2 regions of the Bacillus sp. GW821-FHT11D08 genome follow, and region 1 is predicted to be linked to the other one. Evidence: a T-box and tRNA genes for the amino acid it is inferred to sense, from the RefSeq annotation. Region 1 holds a T-box; the other holds one or more tRNA genes.
What was found. The T-box of region 1 lies ahead of tyrS (tyrosine--tRNA ligase). A T-box ahead of a tRNA ligase gene usually reads a tRNA of that ligase, here a tRNA-Tyr.

Region 1 (3,270 bases):
ATGGAGGCTTTCCCTTTATGATGTCGGATTTTCTTCTTCCGTCTCTGATTCCTCGGCTTTGGCTTCGGCGTTTATGCTTTGCTGCTGTTCCCAATGATCCCGCTGCAATCTTTCTTTTGCGATGGTAAACATGAAATTCACGGCGCAGCACCCCTTCCCTGTTTTGCTTATACTATGTACTGTACTCATTTCCCCGTGCAGTATTCACAAAACATAAAAAAGCAGCCTGCCGCATTGAGCGGCCGGACTGCTTTTTATTTTCAGTACGTGATCAGGAAGTATTTTTTCTTTCCGCGGCGCAGTACGGTAAATTGATCTTCAATGCGGTCTTCCGCAGTCAGAAGATGCCCGATGTCCCTCTGGCGCTCGCCGTTAATGTAAACAGCTCCGTTTTGAATGTCTTCGCGGGCCTGCCGTTTTGAAGGCGACAATTTAGATTCCACAAGCACGTCTACTAAAGACAGTTCTTCAGAGCGGTCTTTTTCAAACGAAGGTACATCTTTAAATCCTACCTTGACGTCTTGAGCGGAAAGCTCTTTAATATTGCCGCTGAACAGCGACTGGGAGATATGAACGGCCTGCTCAAGCGCTTCGCGGCCGTGTACAAGAACAGTCACCTCTTCAGCGAGACGTTTCTGCGCTTCTCTTTTCTCAGGAGCCGTCTCCGTTTTTTCAGCATAAGCTTCAATTTCCTCTTTTGATAAGAAAGTAAAGTATTTTAAGTATTTGACGACGTCACGGTCATCTGTATTGATCCAGAACTGGTAGAATTCGTACGGCGATGTTTTTTCTTTATCAAGCCAAATGGCGCCGCCTTCCGTTTTGCCGAATTTCGTGCCGTCAGCTTTTGTGACGAGCGGAATGGTAAGACCGAAAGCTTTCGCCCCTTCTTCTTCTGATTTTCTGATCAGTTCAAGACCGGCCGTGATGTTGCCCCACTGGTCACTGCCTCCGATTTGGAGTTTGCAGTTCTTTTCTCTGTACAGATTCAGAAAATCGTAGGATTGCAGGATCATGTAGCTGAATTCCGTGTAAGAAATTCCGGTTTCAATTCTTGAGCTTACAGTATCTTTCGCAAGCATGTAGTTAATTCCGAAGTTCTTTCCGACGTCACGGAGAAATTCAATAATGCTCAGCTTTCCGATCCAATCAAAGTTGTTCGCTATGACAGCGGGGTTTTCTCCGGCCTCGAAATCTAAAAATCGGGAAAGCTGATTTTTAATTTTTTGCGACCATTCGACAACGATATCCTGAGTATTTAACGTACGTTCCGCTTTTTTGCCGCTCGGATCGCCGATCAGTCCCGTCGCGCCGCCTACAAGCGCAATCGGATGGTGGCCTGCAAGCTGGAAACGGCGCAGTGTCAATATCGGCAGAAGGTGTCCGATGTGCAGGCTGTCAGCCGTCGGGTCAAACCCTGAGTATAAACGGATTTTTTCTTCGTTCAGCTGTTTATTCAGTCCTTCTTCATCCGTCATTTGCTGGATTAAGCCGCGGAATGATAAATCCTCTAATAAATTAGTCATTTTGTCTGCTCCTTTGTTTATGAAAATAAAAAACGCCCCTTCGTTTAAAACGAAGGGACGATATAATCGCGGTACCACCCTACTAATAAAAGCATAAAAAAGCTTTTATCACTCTTTTTGATAACGGACCGTGTCCGTTCTTTCACTACTGAAAGCCTTGGAATGGCTTTGTTCGCAAAAGCGGTTCATGAGTGTATTCGGCATATCTTATGTGCTGATTTTCACCGGCCATCAGCTCTCTTGAACAATCAGATACCCTACTTGTCTCAATCAAAACCTTTTCGTATGAAGCTTACTCATTTTTAACATAAATAAGATACGATGTCAACGCCGTCTTTAATCTTCCATTGTGGACAGGTCGCCTGCCGGCAGGTTCAGCTCCCACGCCTTTAGCACACGTCTCATGATTTTTCCGCTCCGTGTTTTCGGAAGTTTATCTTTGAATTCAATTTCCCGCGGTGCGGCATGCGCGGCAAGCCCCTGTTTTACAAAGAGGCGAATGTCCTCCTTCAGCTGATCGGATGGCTCATGCCCTTCTCTGAGCGCGATAAACGCTTTAATAATTTCTCCCCGGACAGGGTCCGGCTTTCCGATGACGCCGGCTTCGGCAATCGCCGGATGTTCAACAAGTTTGCTTTCGACTTCAAACGGGCCGACGCGCTCGCCGGATGTCATGATGACATCATCGACTCTGCCTTGGAACCAGAAATAACCATCTTCATCCATATAAGCAGAATCTCCGGAAACATACCAGCCGCCCGGCATGAAATAAGAATCATATTTCTCTTTGTTGTTCCAAATGGAATCCATCATCGACGGCCAGCCCTTTTTAATGGCGAGATTTCCCATTCGGTACGACGGAAGCTCATTTCCCTGATTGTCAACGATCGCCGCTTCCACTCCCGGAATCGGTTTCCCCATTGAACCCGGCTTGATCTCCATGCAAGGATAATTGCAAATGAGCTGTCCGCCCGTTTCTGTCATCCACCACGTGTCGTGGATGCGCTTGCCGAATACTTTATGTCCCCACTTGATGACCTCGGGGTTCAAAGGTTCTCCGACACTCAGGACGTGACGAAGTGAAGTAAGGTCAAATCTGGATGCCATTTCATCTCCGGCGCCCATAAGCATTCTGAAAGCTGTCGGAGCGCTGTACCAGACGCTGACACCGAGCTTCTCAATCGTGCCGTACCAGTTTTCCGGACTGAATCTGCCGCCGACGATCACATTCGCCGCTCCGTTCAGCCACGGCGCAAATATCCCGTACACCGTCCCGGTCACCCAGCCCGGGTCCGCAGTGCACCAGTAAATATCGTCTTCTTTAAGATCAAGCACCCACTTGCCGGTCTGGTATTGCTGAATCATGGCTTCATGAACGTGGAGCACACCTTTAGGCGTTCCGGTAGATCCTGATGTGTAGTGAAGCAGGTAGCCGTCTCTTCTGTCCATCCATTCAATATCAAGTCTCGTGCTTTCTCCCTCAGCCGCTTTATCATAATGAATGATTTTATCTCCCGTTTCTTTGCTGCCGCCGACAATGAAAATATGCTCGAGGTCGGGCAGGCTGTCCGCCGGAATCCGTTCGGCCAGTTCAGGTGTCGTCACGACAACCTTTGCCTGGCTGTTCAAGAGGCGGTCTTTGACGGCGCCTTCCATAAATGCTTCAAATAAAGGACCGGCGATCGCACCGATTTTAATTGCGCCGAGCATGATAAAGTAAAGCTCCGGCGAACGCGGCATGAAA
Region 2 (3,270 bases), on a different contig from region 1:
CAGTACACCGAGTCTGCCGCTTGTGCCCGCTCCCGCATAAATCAGCCTGCCGTTTCGCCGTAATGATTGATGGGCGAATTGAACGGCAATCTGAATATCGGGCAGCACCTGCTGAACGGCTTCAGCCACTTTGAAATCCTCTTCGTTAATGATGCGGAGAATTTCCATCGTGTCTGCTTGATGGATTGAAGCGGTCTGCGGATTTCTGGTTTCTGTGGTCAATCTGTGAATGTTAAGCCGGTCTGTCATGATTGTACCCTCCCAAGTCGTTAATACTTGAAGTATATGGGCTTCTGAATAGATGTTTCAAGAAAAATCGGCAGGGATGAGATGGATAATCAAGCGCTTTCACAAAAAATGATGCAGAATGTGCTGTTCACCGATGGGGCCGATCCTGCGACGACCTTTATCAATAAAACCGGAAGACCGGTACAGGTTCTTTGCACGATGATTGCGATGGTTTACAGCAAGCACGATTTCATCACACCAAGGAAAGTAATTTGCGACAAAAGCGGGGAGCTGCAGCATCGCTTGTTTGGCATAACCTTTTCCCTGATGCGGCGCATGTAAGGACAGCGCACTCAGCAAAATGGCAGACACATTATTCGAATACGGGGCAATGGTTTCTTTTGAGGTATGTAAAATAAAAAAACCGACGGGGCGGTCTTCATTTAAAATGACTGTCGGGTAGCGATCCCGGATGACAAGAGCCTGCGGCAGTACATCTATCGGCAGAGCTGTGAACTTTTTATCTTCTTCACTCAGCACAAACCCGTTCAGTCCGTCTGCATGCTCCGGTTTATAAAAGGACAGGGCTACATCCATGATATCTACTCTCCTTTTTTATAATTGATCCAATTCATCTTCTGATAGAACACGGCAGCCTGCCCGTTTTAAAAGAGCGGAAGTGATGCCGTCTCCGATTATTTTTTTCCCTGAGAAAGTGCCGTCATAGATAAAGCTGCTGCCGCAGGACGGACTGTTTTCTTTAAGGATGACCGTGGCGGCGCCTATTTCTTTTGCGTATGCTAATGTTTTTTCCGCGCCGTCCATATATAAAGCCGTAACGTCTTCGCCTGATGCCGTTACGATTCTTGCTGTTCCGTTCAGCACGTCTTCGCCCGTGCCGCCGATGATTTCCGCCGGTTCGCGGGGAGTGGTGAAGCCGCCCAAAAGTTCGGGGCAGACCATAACAGCTTTCTTTTCTTCTACGAGTCTGCGGATTTTTTCCGAAGCGGCGTGAGAGCCGTTATACCTGCATTCGATACCGCCGAGACAAGAGCTGACTAAGATCATCTGTGTCCATTCCCTTCAATATTTTGATACTTTCATCATAAATGAAATAAGAGAGGAGGGATGAGTTTTTCAGTTAAAAAACGGGTAAAAAAGTTTGAAAATAAAAAAAATAATTTTCCTCTTTACAAATGGGGTACAACCTGTATATAATAACTTTTGTCAGCTCGACGCGGACACAACGGCCCGTTGGTCAAGCGGTTAAGACACCGCCCTTTCACGGCGGTAACACGGGTTCGAATCCCGTACGGGTCATATGGAGGATTAGCTCAGCTGGGAGAGCATCTGCCTTACAAGCAGAGGGTCGGCGGTTCGAGCCCGTCATCCTCCACCATATTTGCCGGCCTAGCTCAATTGGTAGAGCAACTGACTTGTAATCAGTAGGTTGGGGGTTCAAGTCCTCTGGCCGGCACTGTTTTTCAAAAAAATACGGAGGGGTAGCGAAGTGGCTAAACGCGGCGGACTGTAAATCCGCTCCCTCAGGGTTCGGCAGTTCGAATCTGCCCCCCTCCACCATTTTTGGGCTATAGCCAAGCGGTAAGGCAACGGACTTTGACTCCGTCATGCGTTGGTTCGAATCCAGCTAGCCCAGTCTCAGACACCTTTTGCATAAAGGTGTCTTTTTTTTATCAGCATTTTGTTTCGATTTCTGATTGTTCATCAGATATACTATTTTTAAGCTGCTGTTAAGGCAGTATATTCTGTATTTTCCATCTACACGCTGCCTGAAATTTGGTAAAATAAATGTAATAAAAAAAATGAAACCTTTTAAAACAATCAACGTATAGATACAGACCGGTGAAGGGCAGAGGTAAGATAAAACATGGAAAACCTGATTAAAAAAAGAATCAAGCAAGTCAAAAAAGGCGATCAAAATGCGTTTGCAGAAATCGTTGACCTTTATAAAGATAAGATTTACCAGCTTTGCTACCGCATGCTCGGCAATGTTCACGAAGCGGAAGATATTGCGCAGGAAGCTTTTATCAGAGCGTATGTCAATATCGACAGTTTCGATATCAACAGAAAGTTTTCAACGTGGCTTTACAGAATTGCGACCAACCTGACCATTGACCGCATCCGCAAGAAAAAGCCTGATTACTATCTGGACGCAGAAGTAGCGGGAGCAGAAGGGCTGACGATGTATTCGCAGATCGCCGCGGACGGGGTTCTCCCTGAAGACGCCGTATTGTCATTGGAGCTGTCGGACACAATTCAGAAAAAGATTTTAAAGCTGCCTGACAAGTACAGAACGGTTATTGTATTAAAGTATATTGACGAACTCTCTTTAATTGAAATCGGGGAGATTCTGAATATCCCTGTCGGCACCGTCAAGACAAGGATACACAGAGGCAGAGAGGCTCTTAGAAAACAATTGAGGGATCTTTAAGTGGGGTGATGAAATGAGCTGTCCTGAACAGATCGTGCAGCTTATGCATAAGCATCTTGATGGAGATATCCTTCCTGAAGATGAAAACGTATTAAAACAACATTTGCAGTCATGCGGGAATTGCAAACGGCATTTTCATGAAATGGAGAAATCCGTAGCACTCGTCCGAAGCACATCGCATGTCACGGCCCCTGCTGATTTTACTGCCAAAGTTATGGCGAATCTTCCAAAAGAGAAAAAACGCGCTTCTGTAAAACGATGGATCAAAACTCATCCGATGATTGCAGCCGCAGCGGTTTTTGTGATTTTAATGGGCGGCGGTTTTTTCAACAGCTGGCATAATGACCACAATTTCAGTGTGTCCAAACAGCCGAACCTTGTCGTGCAGAATCACACGGTCACCGTCCCTGAAGGCGAGACCGTAAAGGGCGATGTCACAGTAAAAAACGGCAAGCTGTTCATTGAAGGAAAAGTCGACGGCAATGTGACCGTCGTCAACGGAGAAAAATACATGGCCTCAGCCGGACAAGTCACCGGGCAGATTGAAGAGATTAACCAATTGTTTGACTGGGTCTGGTACGAACTGAAAT

Region 2: it encodes a tRNA-Tyr, which carries the amino acid that the T-box ahead of tyrS (tyrosine--tRNA ligase) is inferred to sense. The anticodon was not compared.

Annotation. Positions count from the first base shown of each region.
Region 1 covers NZ_JBXARS010000003.1:446,329-449,598, forward strand. Annotated here, with positions in the region: gene sr7p (small protein SR7P) at 16-141, opposite strand; gene tyrS (tyrosine--tRNA ligase) at 261-1,526, opposite strand; T-box leader at 1,577-1,809, opposite strand; gene acsA (acetate--CoA ligase) at 1,863-3,270, opposite strand, start outside.
Region 2 covers NZ_JBXARS010000008.1:19,987-23,256, forward strand. Annotated here, with positions in the region: gene murQ (N-acetylmuramic acid 6-phosphate etherase) at 1-249, opposite strand, end outside; gene AC1RRX_RS15640 (GNAT family N-acetyltransferase) at 349-825, opposite strand; gene AC1RRX_RS15645 (2-thiouracil desulfurase family protein) at 844-1,296, opposite strand; tRNA gene AC1RRX_RS15650 (tRNA-Glu) at 1,477-1,548, shown strand; tRNA gene AC1RRX_RS15655 (tRNA-Val) at 1,552-1,627, shown strand; tRNA gene AC1RRX_RS15660 (tRNA-Thr) at 1,633-1,705, shown strand; tRNA gene AC1RRX_RS15665 (tRNA-Tyr) at 1,725-1,809, shown strand; tRNA gene AC1RRX_RS15670 (tRNA-Gln) at 1,814-1,885, shown strand; gene sigW (RNA polymerase sigma factor SigW) at 2,117-2,680, shown strand; gene rsiW (anti-sigma-W factor RsiW) at 2,694-3,270, shown strand, end outside.